Regions from separate parts of the Brassicibacter thermophilus genome, predicted to be linked through region 1. Evidence: a T-box and tRNA genes for the amino acid it is inferred to sense, from the RefSeq annotation. Region 1 holds a T-box; the other regions hold tRNA genes.
The links. A T-box is a leader RNA that pairs with one kind of tRNA and senses whether it is charged. The one in region 1 lies ahead of alaS (alanine--tRNA ligase), so its partner is inferred to be a tRNA-Ala.

Region 1 (9,908 bases):
TAGAGGAAATCCATAAGTATCATACAGTTTAAATGCAAATTCACCATTAAGAATATCTTTCCTCTGAGATTTAATAGTATTCACCATATCATTTAGTATACTCATTCCTTGTTCAACAGTTTCTTGAAACTTTCTTTCTTCAATTTCAATTATTTTCTTAATTTCTACTTTTTTTTCTTTCAGTCTAGGATATACATCACCCCATAAATCAACGACAGTAGATGAAAGCTGACCTAAAAAAATATCTTTAATTCCTAATAATTTTCCATGTCTTGATGCTCTTCTTATTAATCTTCTTAAAACATATCCTCTTCCTTCATTACTAGGTAATATTCCATCAGATACCATAAATGTCGCAGCTCTAATATGGTCAGTTATTACTCTTAACGAGATATCGCTTTTTTTATTATCACCATAATTTACTTTGCTAATTTTTTCAATTTCTTTAAGTATATTTCTAATTATATCAATTTCAAAAATATTATCCACATTTTGCATTATTGCAGTAATTCTTTCCAAACCCATTCCTGTATCTATATTAGGATTTGGCAGAGGTTTATAGTTACCTTCTTGATCTTTATCATATTGAGAAAATACTAGATTCCAAATTTCAACATACCTGTCGCAGTCACATCCAGGTTTACAATCAGGCTTTCCACAACCATATTTTTCCCCTCGATCTACATATATTTCTGAACAAGGACCACATGGACCTACTTCTAGCTCCCAAAAATTATCTTCTTTTCCTAATCTAATAATTCTATCACTATGAATTCCTATTTCTTTATTCCAAATATCAAAAGCCTCATCATCATCTTCATAAATAGAAACCCACAATTTTTCCTTTGGTATTTCCATCCTCTCTGTTATAAATTCCCAAGCCCACTTTATAGCTTCTCTTTTGAAATAATCTCCAAAAGAGAAATTTCCTAACATTTCAAAAAAAGTTGCGTGTCTAGCAGTTTGACCTACATTTTCTATGTCTCCAGTTCTTAAACATTTTTGGCACGTAGCCATTCTTCTTTTAGGAGGTTTTTGAACTCCGGTAAAATATGGTTTTAATGGAGCCATACCAGCATTAATTAGTAAAAGGCTCTTATCATTCTTTGGAGGAACAAGTGAAAAACTTGGAACTATAAGATGTTCTTTTTCCTTAAAAAAATTTAAGTATTCATTTCTTATTTCATGTAATTTCATATATTTCATAATATGCACCTCATTTCTTACATTTATCTTTATATATCAAAAAAACTCATCCCGAATCCTAGGGACGAGCTTACCCGCGGTACCACCCTACTTACTTAAAAGTCTCTTAAAAATATAACGGTTATTCCGAAAATCCCTACTATTATTTCAAGATTTCAACTTAAGGGCTGCTTCAATATATCTACCTAAATGTCTTCCAGCCATGGACATTCTCTCTTTAAGAATAAATATATCTACTCTTCCCCATCATAGTCGTTATGTATATTAAATTAATAAGTAAAATAATAACATAAAAAGTATTTGTTTGAAGCTATACTATATTTAAAAATTATATTTAAAAATAAAATTACTATACAATTGGATTATAATGAAAAAGCTTAAATTTGTCAACTTATCCATGTCTCATATTATCAGTAATTTTTTCAATTATAAAAGATACTATAACTTTCATTATAGCAGCAAATGGTACAGCTAAAAGCATTCCTAATATTCCAAAAAGACTTCCGCCTATTAATAATATAATTATAATTATAACTGGATGAATTCCAACACTTTCTCCTACTATTTTAGGAGACACTATATTACCTTCGATTTGCTGAATAATAGTAAATATTATAATAACCCATATAGCTTTACCTGGACTGTCAAGTAATGCAAATAGTATTGCTGGTATTATCCCTATTATAGGTCCAAAATATGGTATTATATCCCCTAAGCCTGCTATTAATCCAATTATTAATGCAAAATCTATCCTTAAAATCATAAGACTAATTGATGTTGCTACTCCAACGAATGTAGCAACTATAAGTTGTCCTCTTATAAATTTACCAAGTACAAAATCTATTTCTCTAGAAATCTTAATAACATCCCTTCTATATTCCTTAGGTATTGACAAGCATAACTTTTTACTAAAAAGTTCCTTATCTTTTAAAAAATAAAATGCTAAAATTGGAACTAAAACAAAAGTAACTATCTTAGAAAATCCACTAATTATTGAATTAGTAAATTGCTTTGTACTATTTACAATAACATTTTGTATTTTTAATAAGTTTTCTATAACAGCGTCTTTAATTCCTAATAATTCTATAGGCAAGTTATTTATATTTTTTGTATATTTTATATAATTTTCATTAAATATACTATAAATTTGGTTAATATAAGATGGTAATATTTGCATTAAGCTTTTAAATTCCTCTACAATTTTAGGAATTATAGATATGAATATAATTGATAATGTAAAAAAAATTGTTAAGTAAACAACTAATACTGCCCAAACTCTTTTAATACTTTTTTTTTCAACTATATTTACCAATGGATTTAGTAAATAAGCAAATATTATCGAAAACAAAAGAATAAAAAATACCCTTTTAACTATTAAATGATATTTAACAATAAATAAAATAATTATAAATATTATTAATACAATCCAAAAACGATACTTAACCTTCTTTTTTAATACAATCAGCTTATCTTTAGTAAAATTACTACCTACAATACCTATATAATAATATAAAATTATAAGCACAATTAATATTATGAAAAAAGTATTAATACTTGATAATATCAATAAAAATCTATCCATATAAAATCCCCTTATTATGTTTTAATAGGCAGCATATGCTGCCTATTAAAACATACTCATCCTATCCATCACACTGGACATAACTCTTTTACCTACTTTCATGACCTTTCTTCTTTGCCTACTACTCATTCTTGACATAGCATACATACCTGCACTAACACCTATTATACTACTAATCATCGTTGCTCCTAAAACTGAACGTTTCATCTTCATCTGTTTCCCTCCTCAATAACATGTTTTCACATTTAGTTTGCAGCTTTTTTACATTTGTAATTCTATCAGTTTTTTGTAATCATCTTCACATTTATCAAGTATTTCCTTAATTTTACTATCTACTATTATTTTATTTTCACTGTAACTAATACCTTCCATTCTTGGTAAAATACTTCTTCCTTTTCTCAAATCTTCAACAAATCCTTCCGTTACAATAAATCCTATAACTTTTCCATTTTTTTCATTAATAATAATATCTTTGATATAGCCTAATGCTTCACCATTATCAAAAATTATCTCATAATTGTTTATTTGGGTTTTGTTAGTTAATGCTTCAGCTATTTGAGGAATAGTGCTAGCAATTTCAATTGATTTTTCACTTTCTATTATTACAGTATCTTGTCCTATTGACCTAATATTTTTATACCTTATAATTTTTGACTCTCTAAAATATCCTCCCTCATTTATCAATAGTGCTAATACTTTGCTTCTGTTTTTTGAATATATAACTTTTTTTACATTACCTATTTTTTCACCACTACGTTGTATTATTACAGAAAGTCCAAGAATTTCACTTTCTTTAATCATAATAATTCATCTCCCAAATATGCTTCTATAATTATTATTGGCTTATATTTGGATTATATATTCTAATGTAATTTAATCTTATATTGGAAAAAGGCCAATTACTTAGAAAAATTTCTAAATAATTGGCCTTTAATGAATATTTATTAATAAAATTTATTTTAACTTGTTTCTTATAATATATTTTATTATAAAGTTTTATAAATTTGTTTAATTAGTGTTCATGAACATCTTTATCAGGATCAAAGTCTTCTAATCCTTTGATTTTTACATTATTCTTTTTTGAATAATCTAGTAGTGCTGCTTTAACAGCTTGTTCAGCTAATACAGAACAATGCATTTTAACTGGTGGTAAACCGTCTAGTGCTTCAGCAACAGCTTTATTAGTTAGTTTCATTGCTTCTTCTATTGTTTTCCCTTTTATCATTTCCGTTGCCATACTGGATGAAGCTATTGCAGACCCACATCCAAAAGTTTTAAATTTTACATCAACTATTATCCCATCCTTTATCTTCAAATACATTTTCATTATATCCCCACATTTTGGATTGCCAACTTCACCTATACCATCTGCATCTTTAATTTCTCCTACATTTCTAGGATTTCTAAAGTGGTCTAAAACTTTTTCTGAATACATAATTTTACCCCCTAATATTTTCGTATAATGGTGACATTTGTCTTAATCTATCAACTATTTCTACCAATTTTTCAACTACAAAATCAACTTCTTCCTCAGTATTAAAATCTCCTAATGTCAATCTTAAAGAACCATGAGCTATCTCATGTGGAAGTCCTATAGATAATAATACATGAGAAGGATCTAACGACCCTGAAGTGCAAGCAGAACCGCTTGAAGCACAAATTCCCTCCATATCAAGACTCAATAATAGTGATTCTCCTTCGATAAATCTAAAGCAAAAATTTACATTACCAGGCAATCTTTTTACCGGATGACCATTTAATATTACATAGTCAATTTTGTTCATAACCCCATTTATTAATCTCTCACGTAATTTAGTTAATTTTTTATTGTGTTCATCTAAATTCTTATAAGCTAGTTCTAATGCAGTACTTAATCCAACAATACTAGCAGTATTTTCTGTACCTGCTCTCTTGTTTGCTTCTTGAGCACCTCCATGAATAAACGAATCTATTTTAACACCTTTTCTCACATACAGTGCCCCAATTCCTTTAGGTCCATAAAATTTATGAGCTGACATTGATAATAAGTCAATATTTAAATCATTAACGTCAATTTTTATATTGCCCATAGCCTGAACAGCATCAGTATGGAAATAAATATTATGTTCTCTTGCTATTTCACCAATTTCCTTAATTGGCTGTATTGTACCAATTTCATTGTTAGCAAACATAATTGAAATAAGTATAGTTTTATCAGTTATAGAATCTCTCAATTGGTCTAAATCAACTACACCGTATTTATCAACATCAAGATAAGTAACTTCAAAACCGTGTTTTTGTAAATATTGACAAGCATGAAGTACAGCATGGTGCTCAATCTTACTAGTTATAATATGATTACCTTTATCTTTATTAGCTAGTGCTACAGATTTAATAGCCCAGTTATCAGCTTCAGAACCACCACTAGTAAAAAATATTTCATCTTTTTTTGCTCCAATTATATTTGCAACACTTTCTCTAGCCTTAATAATAGCAGCTTTAGACTCTTGTCCAATACTATATATACTAGATGGATTGCCGTATTTTTCAGTATAATAAGGGAGCATAGCATCTAATACTTCTTTTTTTACAGGAGTAGTAGCAGAATTGTCCATGTATATTATCTTTCTATCCATAAAATTTCCTCCTAAACATTTAAATTAGAATAAGTAACCGTAATTTATAATTAATTTAATAATAAGTAATTAAAACTTTATTTGCTAAAATTTTTAACTTTTTTCTGTATTATTTTATTGTGGTCATCAACCATATCTTTTAAAGTTATTGAATCAACAACATTATTAATACTATCTCTTATTCTCTCCCATACAGTCTTGGTAACACAATATTCATCTCTACTACAATAAGACTTATCATTATCTATTACACATTCAGCTGGAGCTATAGTTCCTTCTAAGGTTCTTAATATCTTGCCTACAGTAATTTCATCTGGCTCCTTTGCTAACATATATCCACCTTGAGCCCCTCTAACACTTTCTACCATTTTCTCTTTTCTTAATACTGAGATTAACTGTTCTAAGTAATTTTCAGGTATTAATTGTTGTTCAGCAATATTTTTTAAAGGTATCGGTCCTTCTCCATAATGCAGAGCAAGTTCAAACATAGCTTTCAAGCCATATCTTCCCTTAGTTGAAAGTTTCATTAAATCACCTCTTTTAATCCCAAGTATTTTACTTGGTATTCTTTTTTAAGTATAATATACCCTAGTATTTTTGTCAACATTAAAGAACTAATTTTTTTATAAGTATTTTTCTCTTCTAAATAATGCCATAACAATTTATTAATATCTAGTATCACCACAATTTACATAAAGGATTTATATAAAAAATCTCAAATTATTAATATATTGAGTAAATAACAAGTTAAAATTAATTATCAAGGAGGTAATGTCTTATATGAAGAGAAAGTCAGTTGCGGTAATTACTTCAATATTTGTTTTTATGACTACATCTACCATATCTTTTGCAGATATTGTCATTGATAATCCAAAATATTACTATAATTATGGATATAGTCTAGGTAGAAATACTTATAAAACAAATATTCAAGAATCAACAACAGTTGAGGAACCAACAGCAAATCAAGAAATTTCATCAAGTAAATCTAATGTTATTTTAGATGAATATAAAAATGATTACGATAATTCTTATATTCTACCAGAGAGTTCAAAGAATGATACTACTCAAAATAATACCACTATAACAGTATCTCAAGAAGATACTTTACAAAAGCAAAAAAAATTACTTAACCTTATAAACAATGAGCGAGAAAAGGCTGGTTTATCTAAATTAAAATTAAATACTGAATTATGTGAAATAGCTCAACAAAAATCTAAAGATATGTATGATAACAACTATTTTTCACATACTTCACCAAACTTTGGTAAAACGTCTAGTCTCCTTAAATCAGAAAACATTTCTTATAAATATTTTGGCGAAAATATCGCTAGAACATACAGTATTTACAGTGCACATAGCGGGTTTATGAACTCAAGTGGTCATAGAGCAAATGTACTTAATAAAAACTATAATGAAATTGGCATAGGTATTGTAGGAAACTATTATACAGAAGTATTTATAGGTAATTAAAACACCAAAAAGGAGAAAAGCCGATATCGGCTTTTCTCCTTTTTGGTGTTTTGGTGTTTTTACACATCAGGATATAAGTCTTCAAATTGTGGTGGAAAGAAATCAGGGAATTCTTCATATTCAAATCTCTCACAAATATCTTCGTCAGGGTTGAATTCTTCACATTCTGGTGGTTCTGGGCAGAAACCAAATGCTGGAATTAATAACTGAACTCTTCCAACCACTTTAACAATTACAAATACGCCAACAGCAATAGTCAAAGTAGTGCCACTTTGAACTGGAGTAGTTAATAATTTAGAACTTGTTTCAACAACAATTCTAAAGTCAAATTCATCTCTCGCATCTGGAATAAATAATACTATATCCTTAAATATATCTGGTAAAAATCCTTCTAATGTACTTCCATCCTTCCTTGTTATTACAAATGGAATTTTCAAAGTAAATCTTACTCTTCTAAAGTTTGGTCTATTTTCTATATCATTTGTTATAAGTGTTCCAGGTACTATAAAGCCCGAGCCAAATTTAATACTATCGTATTCTCCATTTTCTAGATCTACATCAAAACTAGGGAAGCACTCTCTCTGCTGGCAATGAGCGTAAACTTTGTCAGTAATTATGCAAACCGTTTCAGTAATATAGTTCAAATCATCTTCCATTAAAGGTTCGCCTGGGCTAGGGTCAAAGCCATTATTCATATATTTTCACTCCTTCTTGCTTAAGAATTTAATAATTTCACCTTTACTTTCATATTATGAAATATAAAAGTATTGGTGATTACTTTTTTAAATTTTTTGGGGGTGTTTAAATGTCTAATGAATTATTTTCAAAATATTTAATAAAAACATCAGAAAACTATTTTCTCTACATTCATTTAGATGATAAAAACTATATTTTATTAGATAAATTTAACAAATCTAATATATTAATAGAATCAAAAATACTCATCGATGAACCAGTTATTGATTTTTCAGCTAATCTTGGTAATACAAATGCAATCTACTTACTATATTTAAATAAATATGGTGAATTAAAATACAGCAAAATAAATAATAAAAATATTTCCTCGAATATTATTACCAAACTTGATTTACGTTCAAATATTTATTCAAATCTTAAACTAATAACACGAAAAAATTCTATCCATATCTTCTATTCCTATAAAAATTATATAAATTCTAAAATTTGGACTATTCAACATATCATTGGAGAGGAAGGAAAATGGGAAAAAAACACAGTAATTAGTATATCTTCTAGTGAAAATATGCAACCATTTCATGTTTCTTTCGATAATTTAGATAATATTCACCTAATATATGAAGCCTTAGAAAAAAATAACCAAAATGTTTATTATATGTCTTATACACCATTTTTGCATAAATGGAATAAATCTCCTCATAAGCTTTCAGAAGGTTTATTTGATTGCAATCAATCATGTTTATTCATCGATTCCAAAGACAATGTACACGTAATTTGGTGCTCTACTCCCAAAAACAACCATTCTGTAATTCAGTACAGGCAATCTTTAACTTTAGGAAAATTCCAACGGAATTGGAAATCAAAGCAACTTCCCATAAATGATAATAATTTCTTTTATCCAATTATGTTTGAAGAAAAAGGAATACTAAAAATTATTTACAAGTCACATAATTTAATAAAAATTTTGTATTCTCAAGACTATGGATATACTTGGAATTTAGGTGACTCATTAAATTGTCCCAATGATATATTTCCAATTACTTATTTGAGCAACAATAGATCATTTAATACTAAAATAAATAGAATTTATGCCCTAATTACTGACAAAGTCCAATTATTCGGACTAAGTAATAATAATGACTTTGGCTCTAAAATAAGTAAAACAAATGCTTCAAACCAGACATTAACTAAAAATAACAGCACCTCAAAAAATACTGAATTTAATAATGAAGAAATAATTAAGTTTATACAAAAAACAAACAAGGAAATAAATAACTTAATCATACATGTTAAACCTGATATTCTAAAAAAAGAAATTAATTCCATCATAAATCGAAACGCTAAGTTACTTGACGAAAATATAAAATATAATAAAAATATATCTGAACAAGTATTAAAAAATATAGAAAAAATAGAGGTCCTCATTAAAAATTATATTGATTACATAAAACAAATAGATAATATAATAAATTACTTAAAAGAAAATTACAATAATAACATTATTGATACAAAACAAATTTTAACTCAAATTGATCAATTAAATACCTTAATAGAAAATGAAAAAAATAAATCTTTACTTAAAAGAATTATTAGTTTATTAAAGTAATCTATTTAACTAAAGTAATAAATTTTCTTCCTCCTTTCCTCTCAATTAGATATATATTATTTATATAAGTATCTACGTTTTTTTCTATTTTTTTTAATATCTCGTAATCTTTAATATCATTAAATTTTAGCGAATAGCTGCATCCAGCTTGTATCTGACATGGTGTAGATATTAGCTGGAATTTTTTATTCCCTTTTCTCTCAATATGATAATATGTTTTTATTGCATAATTCTTAGATTTAAAAACAGCAATGTAGTACTTATTATTATTGAAGTACTTACTATTCACAATTATCCCCCCATATTCTATACAACTAGACTTACTTTTTATAATATTCATATTTATAAAATTTTGTTACTTGAGGAATTTGCATAGTAAAATATTTTAAGTCTTAAGATTAATTTAGTCTAAGATTTTAATGATTATGTCAAAAATAATTGCAACTCATATAATAGTAAAAAGGAAGGTGGTAGCAAAATGAAAGTAAAATACCATATCAATAAACTGTATATTAATAATCCTGTAAATAAAAATATTTCTATACAACCCAAAAAGCCAAAAATGCAAATTGATTGCCTTTCTGACTTAAATAAAATAGGAATATCAATAATAACATGCACAAATAGACTAAATCATATAAATAATATCTTAATGAACTATAATAGGCAAAGTATTCTTAAGAAAGAGTTGATTTTGATATTAAATAACAATGATTTTTGTATAAAAAAA
Region 2 (9,908 bases), 490 kb from region 1:
GCGGGTCGGAACTTACCCGACAAGGAATTTCGCTACCTTAGGACCGTTATAGTTACGGCCGCCGTTTACTGGGGCTTAAGTTCACACCTTCGCTTTCGCTAAGCGTTCCCCTTAACCTTCCAGCACCGGGCAGGTGTCAGCCCCTATACATCGTCTTTCGACTTAGCAGAGACCTATGTTTTTGGTAAACAGTCGCTTGGGCCTCTTCACTGCGGCTAAATAAGGCTTCATACAGCTAGTGTATTAACCTCTTTTAGCACCCCTTATCCCGAAGTTACGGGGTCATTTTGCCGAGTTCCTTAACAAGGGTTCTTCCGCTCATCTTAGGATTCTCTCCTCGCCTACCTGTGTCGGTTTGCGGTACGGGTACCTGCTCGCTCGATAGAGGCTTTTCTCGACAGTGTGGAATCAGTTAGTTCGCTACTTATTTTTCGCTCCCCATCACCTCTTAGGATTACTTCTACGGATTTGCCTATAGAAGCTCCCTACTGGCTTAGACACACTCAACCAACGGTGTGCATAACCTATCCTCCTGTGTCACCCCATTTCTCAAACGCTTACAGGTAGTACAGGAATCTCAACCTGTTGTCCATCGCCTACGCCATTCGGCCTCGGCTTAGGTCCCGACTAACCCTGAGAGGACGAGCCTTCCTCAGGAAACCTTAGGCTTTCGATGGGTAGGATTCTCACCTACCTTTCGCTACTCATGCCAGCATTCTCTCTTCTGTATAGTCCACCATTCCTTACGGTATAGCTTCAGTCCATACAGAATGCTCCTCTACCGATACATACGTATCCCACAGCTTCGGTGACAGGTTTGAGCCCCGGAAATTTTCGGCGCAAGACCACTCGACCAGTGAGCTATTACGCACTCTTTAAATGAATGGCTGCTTCTAAGCCAACATCCTGGTTGTCTGTGTAGTCTTACATCCTTTTCCACTTAACCTGTACTTAGGGACCTTAGCTGGTGATCTGGGCTGTTTCCCTTTTGACTACGAAACTTATCTCACGTAGTCTGACTCCCAAGAAACATGACTGTGGCATTCGGAGTTTGATAGGTTTTGGTAGCGTATGAACGCCCCTAGACCATTCAGTGCTCTACCTCCACGTCACTATTACTTGAGGCTAGCCCTAAAGCTATTTCGAGGAGAACCAGCTATATCCGGGTTCGATTGGAATTTCACCGCTACCCACAGGTCATCCGATAGCTTTTAAACGCTAAACGGTTCGAGCCTCCACGAAATTTTACTTCCGCTTCACTCTGCCCATGGGTAGGTCACCCGGTTTCGGGTCTACGACATGCAACTAAAACGCCCTATTAAGACTCGGTTTCCCTACGGCTCCATTGCATAGCAACTTAACCTTGCTGCATATCGTAACTCGCTGGCCCGTTCTACAAAAAGTACGCGGTCGTACATAAAAAGTACTTCCACTGCTTGTAAACATAGGGTTTCAGGTTCTATTTCACTCCCCTCCCGGGGTTCTTTTCACCTTTCCCTCACGGTACTACTTCGCTATCGGTCACCAGGTAGTATTTAGCCTTGGGGGGTGGTCCCCCCAGCTTCCCACAGGGTTTCACGTGTCCCGTGGTACTCTGGAATACAGCTAGAATTCATATCGTTTAACTTACAGGACTTTCACCTTCTATGGTGGTACTTTCCAGAACTCTTCAGCTACGATAATCCTTCTTTTATGCTGCATCCACAACCCCAGTAAAGGAAACCTCTACTGGTTTGGGCTCTTCCCCGTTCGCTCGCCGCTACTTAGGGAATCGATTTTTCTTTCTCTTCCTCGGGGTACTTAGATGTTTCAGTTCCCCCGGTGTCCCCTCAACTACCTATGTATTCAGTAGTTGATACCTAGAGTTTACTCTAGGTGGGTTTCCCCATTCGGAAATCCCCGGATCAAAGCCTACTTGCGGCTACCCGAGGCATATCGGTGCTTATCCCGTCCTTCATCGGCTCCTGGTGCCAAGGCATCCACCCTATGCTCTTAATAACTTGACCAGAAATTGTAGTACTTAGTTACTCTTAGTAGTTACCAGCAATTAAATTGCTAGTATCTATCCATGTATCTAGTACTTACTATATTCACTGTGCAATTTTCAAGGTGCAATGGTGGAGATGAGGAGATTCGAACTCCTGACCCCCTGCTTGCAAGGCAGGTGCTCTCCCAACTGAGCTACACCCCCACGAAATGATTGCCCAATCCTATTTTATTGGACACTCAAAACAAAACAGTACAGAACCCTAAATAGTCTAAATTAAAGTGTTACTCCTTAGAAAGGAGGTGATCCAGCCGCACCTTCCGATACGGCTACCTTGTTACGACTTCACCCCAGTCATCGGTCCTACCTTCGACAGCTGCCCCCAAAAGGTTAGCTCACTGGCTTCGGGTATTACCGACTCCCATGGTGTGACGGGCGGTGTGTACAAGGCCCGGGAACGCATTCACCGCGACATGCTGATTCGCGATTACTAGCAACTCCGACTTCATGTGGGCGAGTTGCAGCCCACAATCCGAACTGGGACCGGCTTATTGGGATTCGCTCACTCTTACGAGCTCGCAGCCCGTTGTACCGGCCATTGTAGCACGTGTGTAGCCCAGGACATAAAGGGCATGATGATTTGACGTCATCCCCACCTTCCTCCGGTTTGTCACCGGCAGTCTCTCTAGAGTGCCCAGCATTACCTGATGGCAACTAAAGACAAGGGTTGCGCTCGTTGCGGGACTTAACCCAACATCTCACGACACGAGCTGACGACAACCATGCACCACCTGTCACCTCAGTCCCCGAAGGGAAAGTCCTATCTCTAGGACGGTCCGAGGGATGTCAAGCCCTGGTAAGGTTCTTCGCGTTGCGTCGAATTAAACCACATGCTCCGCTGCTTGTGCGGGCCCCCGTCAATTCCTTTGAGTTTCAGTCTTGCGACCGTACTCCCCAGGCGGAGTGCTTATTGTGTTAACTGCGGCACTGAAGGATGTCTCCCCCAACACCTAGCACTCATCGTTTACGGCGTGGACTACCAGGGTATCTAATCCTGTTCGCTCCCCACGCTTTCGTGCCTCAGCGTCAGTTACAGTCCAGAGAGTCGCCTTCGCCACTGGTATTCTTCCTAATATCTACGCATTTCACCGCTACACTAGGAATTCCACTCTCCTCTCCTGCACTCAAGTTATGCAGTTTCAAATGCTTACCTCGGTTAAGCCGAGGGCTTTCACATCTGACTTACATGACCGCCTACGCACCCTTTACGCCCAGTAATTCCGGACAACGCTCGCCCCCTACGTATTACCGCGGCTGCTGGCACGTAGTTAGCCGGGGCTTCCTCCTAAGGTACCGTCATTATCTTCCCTTAGGACAGAGCTTTACGACCCGAAGGCCTTCATCGCTCACGCGGCGTCGCTGCATCAGGGTTTCCCCCATTGTGCAATATTCCCCACTGCTGCCTCCCGTAGGAGTCTGGACCGTGTCTCAGTTCCAGTGTGGCCGTTCACCCTCTCAGGCCGGCTACCCATCGTCGCCTTGGTGAGCCGTTACCTCACCAACTAGCTAATGGGACGCGGGACCATCCTATACCGCTAACACTTTGACTCACATACCATGCGGTATTAGAGTTTCATGGGGTATTAATCCCGGTTTCCCGAGGCTATCCCCCAGTATAGGGCAGGTTTCCCACGCGTTACTCACCCGTCCGCCACTAAGCTTTAACTATTCCATCCGAAGACTTCCTAATTAAAGCTTCGTTCGACTTGCATGTGTTAGGCACGCCGCCAGCGTTTGTCCTGAGCCAGGATCAAACTCTCGCATTAAAAAATTTTATCTAATAGCCTAAGCTTTTACTCTTCAGAATTAACAGGTTCTGTACTGTTTAGTTTTCAATGTTCAATTTTAGCGACTTTTTTAATATACCATACTTTCTTTTTCTTGTCAAGCACTTTTTATCTTTTTCTTTAAATTATTTTCATCTTTTCTTGTGAACTCCTCGTGCCGACTCTTAAAACTATACCAGTTTTTTATCCTTTTGTCAACACATTTTTACAATAAAGATACTGTCAAGTAAAAGTTGGCAAAATTATTATTTTTAAATTTAATCATCCAATTTTGCTGTTTTAATTATGTTTTTATGCCCGATAGGGCAAGAGTATTCTATTTATACTTTCTACAATTTTAAAAATAAATTTACATATACTTTACAATGATTTCAAAATTGTTATTCTATAATACTAGACTTATGATTATAGAATAACAATAAGTCTGAGAGCCCTATTTTTAGGTCTAATTCTATTTATTCATCAGTATTAATGCTCTATTATGTTGTATTTTTTTAGGCTTATATTAGAGCATAGGTATCGTATGTTAGCTTATTCTTTTAAGTTATATAATATATTAGATATTAAAAACTTAGGTTCATTTGACTTGCACATTTGCAACCTAACATGTCCTTTATGGCTTTTCTTCCGTTAGTTACTGAACATTGACTAAATGGCATGCTTGCTCTTTTGTGTTTGTATATCTTGCTTTTCTTTGGCTTTTTATTTACTTCTGCTGCTGTTAATCCTACTTTTTCTATTATTTCTTCAAGCTTTTCTTCTTTTATTTCTTTGTTCAGTAGTGATTTTATTGTTGTTGCTAATTCTTTGCTTGCTTTTTCTGCTAGTATCTTGGCTAAGTTACTGGCTCCTTGTATTGACCAACTTGTTTTATTCCCTTTCATCCTTTGTGCTAATATATCACATATGCTATGTTCCATTGTTCCTAGATTTCTATATTTAATTCCTTCTGGTGGTTGCGGCATATTTATGTCTGGGCGAAGTTTGTAGAGCACTATCCCTTCTTTGTTGTTTACTAGGTAATTATATAGTGCCTGTAATTTCTTCATTTTCTTTTGATTATCATTGTTTTCTATCATTAGTTTTGTTATCATTTCTAATCCTTCTTCTATGTTACCATTGCTTAGTTTCTTTATTATTTCTTTTGCCTTTTTCTTATCTTCTATGTTCTTAAGTACTGCTTGATTTCTATGAAATGGATCTAATTGAAAGTGTGAATTGTCTTCTTTTATAACTTCTTTTATCCAGTTTGCTCCATCTCCATTTACTATTTTTGTTTCTATTTCGTCAGTATTATATTGTTTCGCTATTTTGGCTTGTCTTAGTTTTCTAAATTCTTTACTACTTCCAAAGCTTGCATATGCTTTTTTGTTCTTTAGTACATATCTATCTTTTTTCTCATGCTTCTTCTCCCAGCCTTCATAAAAAATTCCTAATTTTAGTTCTTTTTTCTCTTTTCCCTTAGTCTTTTTATCTTTACCTTGGATATTTATCCACACTCCATCCATTTCTTCAAACAATATTTTTGTTTCTTTTTTGCCTTGTAATTTTTCTTCGTTGTTTAATTTTATTTCGTGTTTTTCTTTTTGTTTTAGTTGTTCTCCTAAGTTTTGTATTATGTTCCAAGCTGCTGAATGACTTATACTTTGGTTTGTCATTTCTGTTATTTTATTTGCTGTTTTTCTATATGATTCATCTGTTGCTAGATCTACTATTTTTTCTACTAGATTTGTAGATATATGTCCTATGGTTTCCATTTTTAAGTATTCATCTAAAAGGCATTTGTAACCTCTTTTACCCTCTTGTGTAGTATATTGATATATTCTACGTTTATATTCAATTTCGCCCATTATTGTTTTTATGGTAGTTTTCTTTAATCCTTTATTTCTATATTCTTCTTTATCTCTTTCTTTCATTAATTTATTATCTAATTTTTCTAATAGCTCTACGAGCATTTCACATGCCTGTCGGCATACAAGCTTATATATAATTTTCTCTAAGTTCTTGAAATTAATTTCTTTTTCATCTAAACTTATATTATACATGTAATCATCCCTTTTATAGTTTTCTTATTAATTACTATTATATTGGATGATTCATATATGTTAAAGGTGCTTTCGGGCATCTTTTTCATTTTTGTTGTTTTTGCCTACTAAAATTATACTCTAAGTACAATAAATTTTATTTTTTTGTGAAAAACTATAATGAAAAATAAAAGATATAGTAACTATGCCTTCTTTGCCTTCTTTTTGACTTGATCTAAATAAGTTTTGCAAGATATAATAATTTTATCTTTCGGATTTAGCTTATAAGCACATTCTATATCCTTTTCTCCACTTTTAATATCTCCCATTTTAATATATGTCATTCCCCTATTACACATTATTTCACAATCATTTGGCCTTTTTTGAAGAGCTTTATTAAAATATTCTATAGCTTCATTAAATTTCCCCAGATTAGCTTCACATATACCAATTTCATTCAAAGTGTCAATTTGATCAGCATTTAATTCAAGCACTTTATTATAGTATTCTTTAGCTTTTTTATAATTATCAAGAAATCTATAAGCAAGTCCTATCATAAAATATAAATTCCACCAATCATTATATCTCTCCAATAAAGGTAAAAGCTTTTTAAGTCCTTCTAAAGGATCACCGTTTAATACAGCATTGTATCCTTCTTCATACTGTACACAATCATCAATAAGTAAAAGATTTTGTCTTATTTCTTCAATTTTACTTGGATCATCACCTAATTGCATATACTTTTGCCAAGTAAGCTGGCATTTCTTAAACTGTTTACTATTTCTATAATAAAAACCTAAATTATAGTACGCCAAAGCATATTTAGGATTAATATTTGTAATCTCCTCTAATATCTGTCTTGATTCATTTAAAAAAATATCTCCTTTTTGTTTCATACCTACGTCATAAAGTCTTTTTCCTTTCTCTTCAAGAGCCAAAGAATAGTTATAAAGTGCTTTTTCATTTTTTGGGTTTATATTTACTAAAGCCCTTAAATATATCAATCCATCATCTAATTTACCATTTTTCAAAAATTTAATAGCACTAAACAATATATAACTTTCAATTTTTTCGTCGTATTTTAATAATATTTCTTTATAAATATCATTATACACAAATTCAGGGTCAACCCCTATGGTATATATCATTCCATTTACTATTGAAGATATTTTAATTTCTTCATTTACATTACCAGTTTTTATTTCTTCTACTAATTCGTCTATCACTATAGGAAGAGGTACTTTATTATCAACTTTGTAACCATTTATGTCTATATATGAGTTTGGTTTTATCTCTATAAAAGATAAGTTTTTAGTCTTATCTTTAAAATATTCACTTATACTTTTCATCCTATTCACCTGCCTTATTTATATAAATCTCGCATGTATTTTCTTTTTCTTCTAGTACTAGTACTCAAAAGTTCAAATAATATACCCCTATAAATCATGGCATAAGAAAGCAACACTTGAGATATTATATATTTTAGTAACCCTGATTGGGGAATAATAAAATTAATACTTAATGAAAAATAACTATTAATAAATTTACCAGTAATAAAATATATAGCTATCGAAAATAATATGTTAGGTAATAACCACTCTAACCAATTTTCTCTTATAAAGTTAAAAGCATATAATATTGTTTCCCACGATGAATAATGCTTTAGATAAATAGATTCAGGTAAAGCATTAAATATTATAAAAACTAAAAGGGAAATTATTAAATCAATTTCAAGTGGTAATGCAGCTCCTATAACTGGGTATAAAATTCTATCATATAAAAAACTTACAACCCATGCAATGAACAAAATTCCATATATTTTCCACAAATAGACACCAAAACCTTCTTTAAAATCAGCTAAAGAAAATTTTCCTCTTTTCACAATACTGTTTAATAAGTATAAGTAACTTGAAATTATAGCACTCATAGCTATAGCAATAGCTAACCCAGCAAATATACTTAATACTCCTCTAAATAATATTGAAACAATCCATATTAGCCCAATATTAATCATCATATATACTATACCAGTAAAAATAAACCCCCAGTTTTTAACAAACAATTTTGCCGCTTTCTTACCAGTACTTTTATTTATATAAACTAAATCATTAATTATGTCCAATATCATCACTCCTCAATTCATCGAATTCTTGTGTTATATCATAAAAATCCACATTATTCAATACTTTTTCATCATTATAAACAAATAACAAAATTCTCTTTTCTTTGTCAATCATATTTTCTGCTAAGTAATCACCTTTAATAAAAGACAAAATATCAAAAGAAAATGAATCCATATAAATTTGATTTAAAATCTTTTTTGTTGGACTGTTTTTATAGTCAGTTAAATAACAATTTAAAATTCTAGTATTTTTTAGTAAAGCATGCTTATATTTTTTGTCAATAATATTCTTATTTATAAGATAACTAGGTATAGCCGGATTCTTGTGAAAAAGAATATAGTCAAATCTCATTAGTTCCCTAAATATACAAATGTTATTTTTATCTAAATTGCTATAAAAATCATATAAAATACTGTAAAGAGCTTCTCTACTATGAGACAATCTATGGAATTCATTTTCTTCCCAATATATACTAAAATCCTCATAAAAATCAAAAGCACTATTATAATGGTTTTCTATTATAAAGTTAAGGGAGTGTGAAAATCCTCCATTATTCCAATATTTTTCTACCAAATCCTCAATTGTCTTCAATCTGAGAATTTCAGAATAAGTTATATAATTGTTTTCTAGCACCTCATAAGGTGGTCTATCTATATACTTATATCCGTATTTAGCACTGTTTATTCTAAGACCTGAACCTTTTAAAAGTTTAAGAAAGCCAAGTTGAAGTTTATCAGGTTTTAAGTCATATATATCGTTAAATGACTTTTTAAAACTCTCGTAATCTTCTAATGGTAGACCTGCAATTAAATCTAAGTGTAAATGAATGTTCCTATAACTATGAAGCTCTTTTACGATTTCTTTTAATTTTTTTAGATTAGTATCTCTTTGTATTTCATTTAGAACATCTAAATTAGTAGTTTGTACACCTATCTCAAATTGAAATAATCCTTCAGGAACATTTTTTAAAAACTGTAACATTTCTTTGTCCATTAAATGAGCATTAATTTCAAAATGAAAATTTATTCCCTTAACATTTTTTTTCACTATATATTTCATAATATTCATAGCAACATTTTTATTAGCATTAAAAGTCCTATCAACAAATTTTACTTGTTTTACCTTTGCATTTATGAGATTGTCTAAATCTTCTTTCACCCTTTCTAATGAAAAAAAAGTCAATCCTTTAATAGTCGAAGAAAGACAAAATTGACAATTAAAAGGGCAACCCCTTGAAGCCTCATAATAAACGATTTTATTTTTAAATTGTGATAAATTTTTTTTAAAAGGGGATGGTATTACATCTAAATTCTTTATAGGTTCTCTAGGTTCATTTTTCTTTATTATGTTTTTATTTCTATATACTATACCTTTGATATTACTAAAATCATTATTTTTATCTTTCAATGCGTTAATTAACTCTTTAAAAGTTACTTCACCTTCACCATATACTATAAAATCTATAAACCAATTCTTCTCAAGTATTTTTTCACTGTCAAAAGATACTTCAGGCCCTCCAAGAATTATTTTTACAGCTGGCTTGATAAGTTTAAGTCGTTGACAAATGTTCATAGTCTCATTTAAATTCCAAATATAACATGAAAAAGCTACTATATCAGGGTTCTGCTTATAAATCTCTCCAGTAATATAGTCATCCTTTTGATTTATAGTAAATTCCATAGTCAAAATATCCAAATCGCAATCTTGACAATAACTTTCTAAATACCTTATAGATAAAGATGAATGAATAAATTTTGAATTTAATGTAGTTAATAAAATTTTCATATTTATATGCCTACCTTTTTTTTATTGATATATTTTTAATGGTATAAGTAAGTAAATTCAATGACAATACTAATTTTAAAACTTTTATACCAAAATGTACTTGAATAACAAAAAAGGGAAAGTCAATTTTTCTTATGGGTAT
Region 3 (9,908 bases), 420 kb from region 1:
TCCACCGAAGCTGGCGCCCCGGCTTCTAAGTCTCCCACCTATCCTGTACATACGATACCAAAATCCAATGTCAGCCTGCAGTAAAGCTCCACGGGGTCTTTCCGTCCTGTCGCGGGTAACTCGCATCTTCACGAGTACTACAATTTCACCGGATCCCTTGTTGAGACAGTGCCCAAATCGTTACACCTTTCGTGCGGGTCGGAACTTACCCGACAAGGAATTTCGCTACCTTAGGACCGTTATAGTTACGGCCGCCGTTTACTGGGGCTTAAGTTCACACCTTCGCTTTCGCTAAGCGTTCCCCTTAACCTTCCAGCACCGGGCAGGTGTCAGCCCCTATACATCGTCTTTCGACTTAGCAGAGACCTATGTTTTTGGTAAACAGTCGCTTGGGCCTCTTCACTGCGGCTAAATAAGGCTTCATACAGCTAGTGTATTAACCTCTTTTAGCACCCCTTATCCCGAAGTTACGGGGTCATTTTGCCGAGTTCCTTAACAAGGGTTCTTCCGCTCATCTTAGGATTCTCTCCTCGCCTACCTGTGTCGGTTTGCGGTACGGGTACCTGCTCGCTCGATAGAGGCTTTTCTCGACAGTGTGGAATCAGTTAGTTCGCTACTTATTTTTCGCTCCCCATCACCTCTTAGGATTACTTCTACGGATTTGCCTATAGAAGCTCCCTACTGGCTTAGACACACTCAACCAACGGTGTGCATAACCTATCCTCCTGTGTCACCCCATTTCTCAAACGCTTACAGGTAGTACAGGAATCTCAACCTGTTGTCCATCGCCTACGCCATTCGGCCTCGGCTTAGGTCCCGACTAACCCTGAGAGGACGAGCCTTCCTCAGGAAACCTTAGGCTTTCGATGGGTAGGATTCTCACCTACCTTTCGCTACTCATGCCAGCATTCTCTCTTCTGTATAGTCCACCATTCCTTACGGTATAGCTTCAGTCCATACAGAATGCTCCTCTACCGATACATACGTATCCCACAGCTTCGGTGACAGGTTTGAGCCCCGGAAATTTTCGGCGCAAGACCACTCGACCAGTGAGCTATTACGCACTCTTTAAATGAATGGCTGCTTCTAAGCCAACATCCTGGTTGTCTGTGTAGTCTTACATCCTTTTCCACTTAACCTGTACTTAGGGACCTTAGCTGGTGATCTGGGCTGTTTCCCTTTTGACTACGAAACTTATCTCACGTAGTCTGACTCCCAAGAAACATGACTGTGGCATTCGGAGTTTGATAGGTTTTGGTAGCGTATGAACGCCCCTAGACCATTCAGTGCTCTACCTCCACGTCACTATTACTTGAGGCTAGCCCTAAAGCTATTTCGAGGAGAACCAGCTATATCCGGGTTCGATTGGAATTTCACCGCTACCCACAGGTCATCCGATAGCTTTTAAACGCTAAACGGTTCGAGCCTCCACGAAATTTTACTTCCGCTTCACTCTGCCCATGGGTAGGTCACCCGGTTTCGGGTCTACGACATGCAACTAAAACGCCCTATTAAGACTCGGTTTCCCTACGGCTCCATTGCATAGCAACTTAACCTTGCTGCATATCGTAACTCGCTGGCCCGTTCTACAAAAAGTACGCGGTCGTACGTAAAAAGTACTTCCACTGCTTGTAAACATAGGGTTTCAGGTTCTATTTCACTCCCCTCCCGGGGTTCTTTTCACCTTTCCCTCACGGTACTACTTCGCTATCGGTCACCAGGTAGTATTTAGCCTTGGGGGGTGGTCCCCCCAGCTTCCCACAGGGTTTCACGTGTCCCGTGGTACTCTGGAATACAGCTAGAAATCATATCGTTTAACTTACAGGACTTTCACCTTCTATGGTGGTACTTTCCAGAACTCTTCAGCTACGATAATCCTTCTTTTATGCTGCATCCACAACCCCAGTAAAGGAAACCTCTACTGGTTTGGGCTCTTCCCCGTTCGCTCGCCGCTACTTAGGGAATCGATTTTTCTTTCTCTTCCTCGGGGTACTTAGATGTTTCAGTTCCCCCGGTGTCCCCTCAACTACCTATGTATTCAGTAGTTGATACCTAGAGTTTGCTCTAGGTGGGTTTCCCCATTCGGAAATCCCCGGATCAAAGCCTACTTGCGGCTACCCGAGGCATATCGGTGCTTATCCCGTCCTTCATCGGCTCCTGGTGCCAAGGCATCCACCCTATGCTCTTAATAACTTGACCAGAAATTGTAGTACTTAGTTACTCTTAGTAGTTACCAGCAATTAAATTGCTAGTATCTATCCATGTATCTAGTACTTACTATATTCACTGTGCAATTTTCAAGGTGCAATGGTGGAGATGAGGAGATTCGAACTCCTGACCCCCTGCTTGCAAGGCAGGTGCTCTCCCAACTGAGCTACACCCCCACGAAATGATTGCCCAATCCTATTTTATTGGACACTCAAAACAAAACAGTACAGAACCCTAAAATAGTCTAAATTAAAGTGTTACTCCTTAGAAAGGAGGTGATCCAGCCGCACCTTCCGATACGGCTACCTTGTTACGACTTCACCCCAGTCATCGGTCCTACCTTCGACAGCTGCCCCCAAAAGGTTAGCTCACTGGCTTCGGGTATTACCAACTCCCATGGTGTGACGGGCGGTGTGTACAAGGCCCGGGAACGCATTCACCGCGACATGCTGATTCGCGATTACTAGCAACTCCGACTTCATGTGGGCGAGTTGCAGCCCACAATCCGAACTGGGACCGGCTTATTGGGATTCGCTCACTCTTACGAGCTCGCAGCCCGTTGTACCGGCCATTGTAGCACGTGTGTAGCCCAGGACATAAAGGGCATGATGATTTGACGTCATCCCCACCTTCCTCCGGTTTGTCACCGGCAGTCTCTCTAGAGTGCCCAGCATTACCTGATGGCAACTAAAGACAAGGGTTGCGCTCGTTGCGGGACTTAACCCAACATCTCACGACACGAGCTGACGACAACCATGCACCACCTGTCACCTCAGTCCCCGAAGGGAAAGTCCTATCTCTAGGACGGTCCGAGGGATGTCAAGCCCTGGTAAGGTTCTTCGCGTTGCGTCGAATTAAACCACATGCTCCGCTGCTTGTGCGGGCCCCCGTCAATTCCTTTGAGTTTCAGTCTTGCGACCGTACTCCCCAGGCGGAGTGCTTATTGTGTTAACTGCGGCACTGAAGGATGTCTCCCCCAACACCTAGCACTCATCGTTTACGGCGTGGACTACCAGGGTATCTAATCCTGTTCGCTCCCCACGCTTTCGTGCCTCAGCGTCAGTTACAGTCCAGAGAGTCGCCTTCGCCACTGGTATTCTTCCTAATATCTACGCATTTCACCGCTACACTAGGAATTCCACTCTCCTCTCCTGCACTCAAGTTATGCAGTTTCAAATGCTTACCTCGGTTAAGCCGAGGGCTTTCACATCTGACTTACATGACCGCCTACGCACCCTTTACGCCCAGTAATTCCGGACAACGCTCGCCCCCTACGTATTACCGCGGCTGCTGGCACGTAGTTAGCCGGGGCTTCCTCCTAAGGTACCGTCATTATCTTCCCTTAGGACAGAGCTTTACGACCCGAAGGCCTTCATCGCTCACGCGGCGTCGCTGCATCAGGGTTTCCCCCATTGTGCAATATTCCCCACTGCTGCCTCCCGTAGGAGTCTGGACCGTGTCTCAGTTCCAGTGTGGCCGTTCACCCTCTCAGGCCGGCTACCCATCGTCGCCTTGGTGAGCCGTTACCTCACCAACTAGCTAATGGGACGCGGGACCATCCTATACCGCTAACACTTTGACTCACATACCATGCGGTATTAGAGTTTCATGGGGTATTAATCCCGGTTTCCCGAGGCTATCCCCCAGTATAGGGCAGGTTTCCCACGCGTTACTCACCCGTCCGCCACTAAGCTTTAACTATTCCATCCGAAGACTTCCTAATTAAAGCTTCGTTCGACTTGCATGTGTTAGGCACGCCGCCAGCGTTTGTCCTGAGCCAGGATCAAACTCTCGCATTAAAAAATTTTATCTAAAAGCCTAAGCTTTTACTCTTCAGAATTAACAGGTTCTGTACTGTTTAGTTTTCAATGTTCAATTTTAGCGACTTTTTTAATATACCATACTTTCTTTTTCTTGTCAAGCACTTTTTATCTTTTTCTTTAAATTATTTTCATCGGTTCATTGTAAAATTAAATGCAACAGGTAAAAAATATAGAACCATAGTGAGAAATCCTGTATGATATAGTTATCCAAACTAAAAAAAATATAGGGAGGTCTCACTATGGTTCAATCTAATTGTACCACGAAAAGACGCTCTTTTAAACACCTAAATGTATATGAGAGAGGAAAAATTGCAGCTCTTTTAGCGGAAGGAAAGAGCCTTCGATATATTGCAAGACAACTTGGTCGTAATGCTAGCACCATTAGTAGAGAAATAAAAAGAGGGACTGTAACTCAACTTAAGTACGATTTATCGACTTATGAAGCCTATTTTCCTGAAGCAGGCCAGGCAGTATATGAAAAACGCCGTAAAAACTGTGGTGCTAAATGCAAGCTTTCACATGCCAAGGAATTTATTGAGTTTGCTGAAAAAAAGATGTTAGCAGAAAAGAAGTGGTCTCCAGATAGCATCGTAGGGTATTGCAAAAGAGATCCTAAATGGAAGGAAAAACCGATGGTTTGCACAAAAACTCTATATAATTACATAGACAGAGGATTTCTTAAAGTACGCAATATTGATTTACAACTCAAACCTAGATTAAAACCTAAAAATAAAAACAACTCCAAAAAACATAAACGAATTATGGGCAAAAGTATAGATTTAAGACCAAAAGAAGTAGAAACTCGTAAAGAGTTTGGACACTGGGAAATCGATACTGTTGTCGGTAAACGTTCGAATGACGCAGTACTTTTAACATTAACCGAGAGGAAAACAAGATATGAATTGATATTTTTACTAGATTTAAAGAACAGTCAAGCTGTTCGTAACGTATTTGTAGAGCTTAAAAACCGATATGGTGCTTTATTCTCTAAGATATTTCGTAGTGTAACCGCTGACAATGGCTCAGAATTTAGTGAATTATCCAGTATTTTAGAGAAGTATAAAAGTGAAGCCTACTTTGCTCATCCCTATTCATCATGGGAAAGAGCAAGCAATGAGAGACAAAATGGTATAATCAGACGTTTTATTCCGAAAGGAAAAACAATAAAAAGAATACCTTTATCATTCATCCAGAGTATCGAAGACTGGATGAATGAATATCCGAGGAAGATATTGGATTATAAAACGCCAAAAGAATGTTTTTATGAAGAACTATTGAGGTTATGTAAGAATAGTAATGAATTCAAGGACAAGCATTTGCTGTCGTCTATCGTTTGAGATTTAGCAAATAAATGTAGCTAAGAAACAAAAGACAGGAGTGCCTTAGTAAATGATCTTATATCGTTAAGGCCTTTCGGCTAGTATGCCAAAAGGCCTAAAGCCAATTATATCATTTCGATACGTTGTCAAGGTCGGGTAGTATTTTCTCGCATATGCTCGAAAATCTCCACCCTTCCCTTGACAACAAAATAAAGTAATATCGACCTAAAATTATAAAACTATAAGAGTTTGGATATCTATAACATACTTCTTCTCACAAAGTGTTGCATTTAATATTGCAATTTAAAAATTATTTTCATCTTTTCTTGTGAACTCATCGTGCCGACTCTTAAAACTATACCAGTTTTTTATCCTTTTGTCAACACATTTTTACAATAAAGATACTGTCAAGTAAAAGTTGGCAAAATTATTATTTTTAAATTTAATCATCCAATTTTGCTGTTTTAATTATGTTTTTATGCCCGATAGGGCAAGAGTATTCTATTTATACTTTCTACAATTTTAAAAATAAATTTACATATACTTTACAATGATTTCAAAATTGTTATTCTATAATACTAGACTTATGATTATAGAATAACAATAAGTCTGAGAGCCCTATTTTTAGGTCTAATTCTATTTATTCATCAGTATTAATGCTCTATTATGTTGTATTTTTTTAGGCTTATATTAGAGCATAGGTATCGTATGTTAGCTTATTCTTTTAAGTTATATAATATATTAGATATTAAAAACTTAGGTTCATTTGACTTGCACATTTGCAACCTAACATGTCCTTTATGGCTTTTCTTCCGTTAGTTACTGAACATTGACTAAATGGCATGCTTGCTCTTTTGTGTTTGTATATCTTGCTTTTCTTTGGCTTTTTATTTACTTCTGCTGCTGTTAATCCTACTTTTTCTATTATTTCTTCAAGCTTTTCTTCTTTTATTTCTTTGTTCAGTAGTGATTTTATTGTTGTTGCTAATTCTTTGCTTGCTTTTTCTGCTAGTATCTTGGCTAAGTTACTGGCTCCTTGTATTGACCAACTTGTTTTATTCCCTTTCATCCTTTGTGCTAATATATCACATATGCTATGTTCCATTGTTCCTAGATTTCTATATTTAATTCCTTCTGGTGGTTGCGGCATATTTATGTCTGGGCGAAGTTTGTAGAGCACTATCCCTTCTTTGTTGTTTACTAGGTAATTATATAGTGCCTGTAATTTCTTCATTTTCTTTTGATTATCATTGTTTTCTATCATTAGTTTTGTTATCATTTCTAATCCTTCTTCTATGTTACCATTGCTTAGTTTCTTTATTATTTCTTTTGCCTTTTTCTTATCTTCTATGTTCTTAAGTACTGCTTGATTTCTATGAAATGGATCTAATTGAAAGTGTGAATTGTCTTCTTTTATAACTTCTTTTATCCAGTTTGCTCCATCTCCATTTACTATTTTTGTTTCTATTTCGTCAGTATTATATTGTTTCGCTATTTTGGCTTGTCTTAGTTTTCTAAATTCTTTACTACTTCCAAAGCTTGCATATGCTTTTTTGTTCTTTAGTACATATCTATCTTTTTTCTCATGCTTCTTCTCCCAGCCTTCATAAAAAATTCCTAATTTTAGTTCTTTTTTCTCTTTTCCCTTAGTCTTTTTATCTTTACCTTGGATATTTATCCACACTCCATCCATTTCTTCAAACAATATTTTTGTTTCTTTTTTGCCTTGTAATTTTTCTTCGTTGTTTAATTTTATTTCGTGTTTTTCTTTTTGTTTTAGTTGTTCTCCTAAGTTTTGTATTATGTTCCAAGCTGCTGAATGACTTATACTTTGGTTTGTCATTTCTGTTATTTTATTTGCTGTTTTTCTATATGATTCATCTGTTGCTAGATCTACTATTTTTTCTACTAGATTTGTAGATATATGTCCTATGGTTTCCATTTTTAAGTATTCATCTAAAAGGCATTTGTAACCTCTTTTACCCTCTTGTGTAGTATATTGATATATTCTACGTTTATATTCAATTTCGCCCATTATTGTTTTTATGGTAGTTTTCTTTAATCCTTTATTTCTATATTCTTCTTTATCTCTTTCTTTCATTAATTTATTATCTAATTTTTCTAATAGCTCTACGAGCATTTCACATGCCTGTCGGCATACAAGCTTATATATAATTTTCTCTAAGTTCTTGAAATTAATTTCTTTTTCATCTAAACTTATATTATACATGTAATCATCCCTTTTATAGTTTTCTTATTAATTACTATTATATTGGATGATTCATATATGTTAAAGGTGCTTTCGGGCATCTTTTTCATTTTTGTTGTTTTTGCCTACTAAAATTATACTCTAAGATATATTGAGATACTGTCAAGTAAAAGTTGGCAAAATTATTATTTTTAAATTTAATCATCCAATTTTGCTGTTTTAATTATGTTTTTATGCCCGATAGGGCAAGAGTATTCTATTTATACTTTCTACAATTTTAAAAATAAATTTACATATACTTTACAATGATTTCAAAATTGTTATTCTATAATACTAGACTTATGATTATAGAATAACAATAAGTCTGAGAGCCCTATTTTTAGGTCTAATTCTATTTATTCATCAGTATTAATGCTCTATTATGTTGTATTTTTTTAGGCTTATATTAGAGCATAGGTATCGTATGTTAGCTTATTCTTTTAAGTTATATAATATATTAGATATTAAAAACTTAGGTTCATTTGACTTGCACATTTGCAACCTAACATGTCCTTTATGGCTTTTCTTCCGTTAGTTACTGAACATTGACTAAATGGCATGCTTGCTCTTTTGTGTTTGTATATCTTGCTTTTCTTTGGCTTTTTATTTACTTCTGCTGCTGTTAATCCTACTTTTTCTATTATTTCTTCAAGCTTTTCTTCTTTTATTTCTTTGTTCAGTAGTGATTTTATTGTTGTTGCTAATTCTTTGCTTGCTTTTTCTGCTAGTATCTTGGCTAAGTTACTGGCTCCTTGTATTGACCAACTTGTTTTATTCCCTTTCATCCTTTGTGCTAATATATCACATATGCTATGTTCCATTGTTCCTAGATTTCTATATTTAATTCCTTCTGGTGGTTGCGGCATATTTATGTCTGGGCGAAGTTTGTAGAGCACTATCCCTTCTTTGTTGTTTACTAGGTAATTATATAGTGCCTGTAATTTCTTCATTTTCTTTTGATTATCATTGTTTTCTATCATTAGTTTTGTTATCATTTCTAATCCTTCTTCTATGTTACCATTGCTTAGTTTCTTTATTATTTCTTTTGCCTTTTTCTTATCTTCTATGTTCTTAAGTACTGCTTGATTTCTATGAAATGGATCTAATTGAAAGTGTGAATTGTCTTCTTTTATAACTTCTTTTATCCAGTTTGCTCCATCTCCATTTACTATTTTTGTTTCTATTTCGTCAGTATTATATTGTTTCGCTATTTTGGCTTGTCTTAGTTTTCTAAATTCTTTACTACTTCCAAAGCTTGCATATGCTTTTTTGTTCTTTAGTACATATCTATCTTTTTTCTCATGCTTCTTCTCCCAGCCTTCATAAAAAATTCCTAATTTTAGTTCTTTTTTCTCTTTTCCCTTAGTCTTTTTATCTTTACCTTGGATATTTATCCACACTCCATCCATTTCTTCAAACAATATTTTTGTTTCTTTTTTGCCTTGTAATTTTTCTTCGTTGTTTAATTTTATTTCGTGTTTTTCTTTTTGTTTTAGTTGTTCTCCTAAGTTTTGTATTATGTTCCAAGCTGCTGAATGACTTATACTTTGGTTTGTCATTTCTGTTATTTTATTTGCTGTTTTTCTATATGATTCATCTGTTGCTAGATCTACTATTTTTTCTACTAGATTTGTAGATATATGTCCTATGGTTTCCATTTTTAAGTATTCATCTAAAAGGCATTTGTAACCTCTTTTACCCTCTTGTGTAGTATATTGATATATTCTACGTTTATATTCAATTTCGCCCATTATTGTTTTTATGGTAGTTTTCTTTAATCCTTTATTTCTATATTCTTCTTTATCTCTTTCTTTCATTAATTTATTATCTAATTTTTCTAATAGCTCTACGAGCATTTCACATGCCTGTCGGCATACAAGCTTATATATAATTTTCTCTAAGTTCTTGAAATTAATTTCTTTTTCATCTAAACTTATATTATACATGTAATCATCCCTTTTATAGTTTTCTTATTAATTACTATTATATTGGATGATTCATATATGTTAAAGGTGCTTTCGGGCATCTTTTTCATTTTTGTTGTTTTTGCCTACTAAAATTATACTCTAAGTACAATAAATTTTATTTTTTTATTGTATTTTTATATAAAAATATACCATTATCGTTCAATTAACTTTATTTACATAATAATCTTATTTCTCCAATAATATTATCTCTAAAATTTTAATCTAGATAACAATTGTTATCTAGATTAAATATGGGGTATAAAGAAAATTCATAAGTATGTGAGCAAACAATAAAAATACAATATAAATCTTATACGGAGCATCCACCTCTTTTTCTTTACTA

Region 2: it encodes a tRNA-Ala, which carries the amino acid that the T-box ahead of alaS (alanine--tRNA ligase) is inferred to sense. The anticodon was not compared.
Region 3: it encodes a tRNA-Ala, which carries the amino acid that the T-box ahead of alaS (alanine--tRNA ligase) is inferred to sense. The anticodon was not compared.

What each region holds. Positions count from the first base shown of each region.
Region 1 covers NZ_AP042446.1:1,646,348-1,656,255, reverse strand. The annotation lists gene alaS (alanine--tRNA ligase) at 1-1,206, opposite strand, end outside; T-box leader at 1,264-1,465, opposite strand; gene ACZ41D_RS07785 (AI-2E family transporter) at 1,598-2,788, opposite strand; gene ACZ41D_RS07780 (hypothetical protein) at 2,834-3,001, opposite strand; gene ACZ41D_RS07775 (PRC-barrel domain-containing protein) at 3,050-3,589, opposite strand; gene nifU (Fe-S cluster assembly scaffold protein NifU) at 3,801-4,223, opposite strand; gene nifS (cysteine desulfurase NifS) at 4,228-5,403, opposite strand; gene ACZ41D_RS07760 (RrF2 family transcriptional regulator) at 5,481-5,930, opposite strand; gene ACZ41D_RS07755 (CAP domain-containing protein) at 6,184-6,876, shown strand; gene ACZ41D_RS07750 (hypothetical protein) at 6,936-7,571, opposite strand; gene ACZ41D_RS07745 (hypothetical protein) at 7,682-9,178, shown strand; gene ACZ41D_RS07740 (putative Se/S carrier protein) at 9,180-9,467, opposite strand; gene ACZ41D_RS07735 (glycosyltransferase family 2 protein) at 9,657-9,908, shown strand, end outside.
Region 2 covers NZ_AP042446.1:2,134,471-2,144,378, forward strand. The annotation lists rRNA gene ACZ41D_RS10300 (23S ribosomal RNA) at 1-2,006, opposite strand, end outside; tRNA gene ACZ41D_RS10305 (tRNA-Ala) at 2,116-2,191, opposite strand; rRNA gene ACZ41D_RS10310 (16S ribosomal RNA) at 2,283-3,813, opposite strand; gene ACZ41D_RS10315 (ISLre2 family transposase) at 4,398-5,879, opposite strand; gene ACZ41D_RS10320 (tetratricopeptide repeat protein) at 6,062-7,207, opposite strand; gene ACZ41D_RS10325 (hypothetical protein) at 7,222-7,980, opposite strand; gene ACZ41D_RS10330 (B12-binding domain-containing radical SAM protein) at 7,967-9,766, opposite strand.
Region 3 covers NZ_AP042446.1:1,224,555-1,234,462, reverse strand. The annotation lists rRNA gene ACZ41D_RS05770 (23S ribosomal RNA) at 1-2,199, opposite strand, end outside; tRNA gene ACZ41D_RS05765 (tRNA-Ala) at 2,309-2,384, opposite strand; rRNA gene ACZ41D_RS05760 (16S ribosomal RNA) at 2,477-4,007, opposite strand; gene ACZ41D_RS05755 (IS30 family transposase) at 4,271-5,368, shown strand; gene ACZ41D_RS05750 (ISLre2 family transposase) at 6,099-7,580, opposite strand; gene ACZ41D_RS05745 (ISLre2 family transposase) at 8,063-9,544, opposite strand; gene ACZ41D_RS05740 (hypothetical protein) at 9,806-9,908, opposite strand, start outside.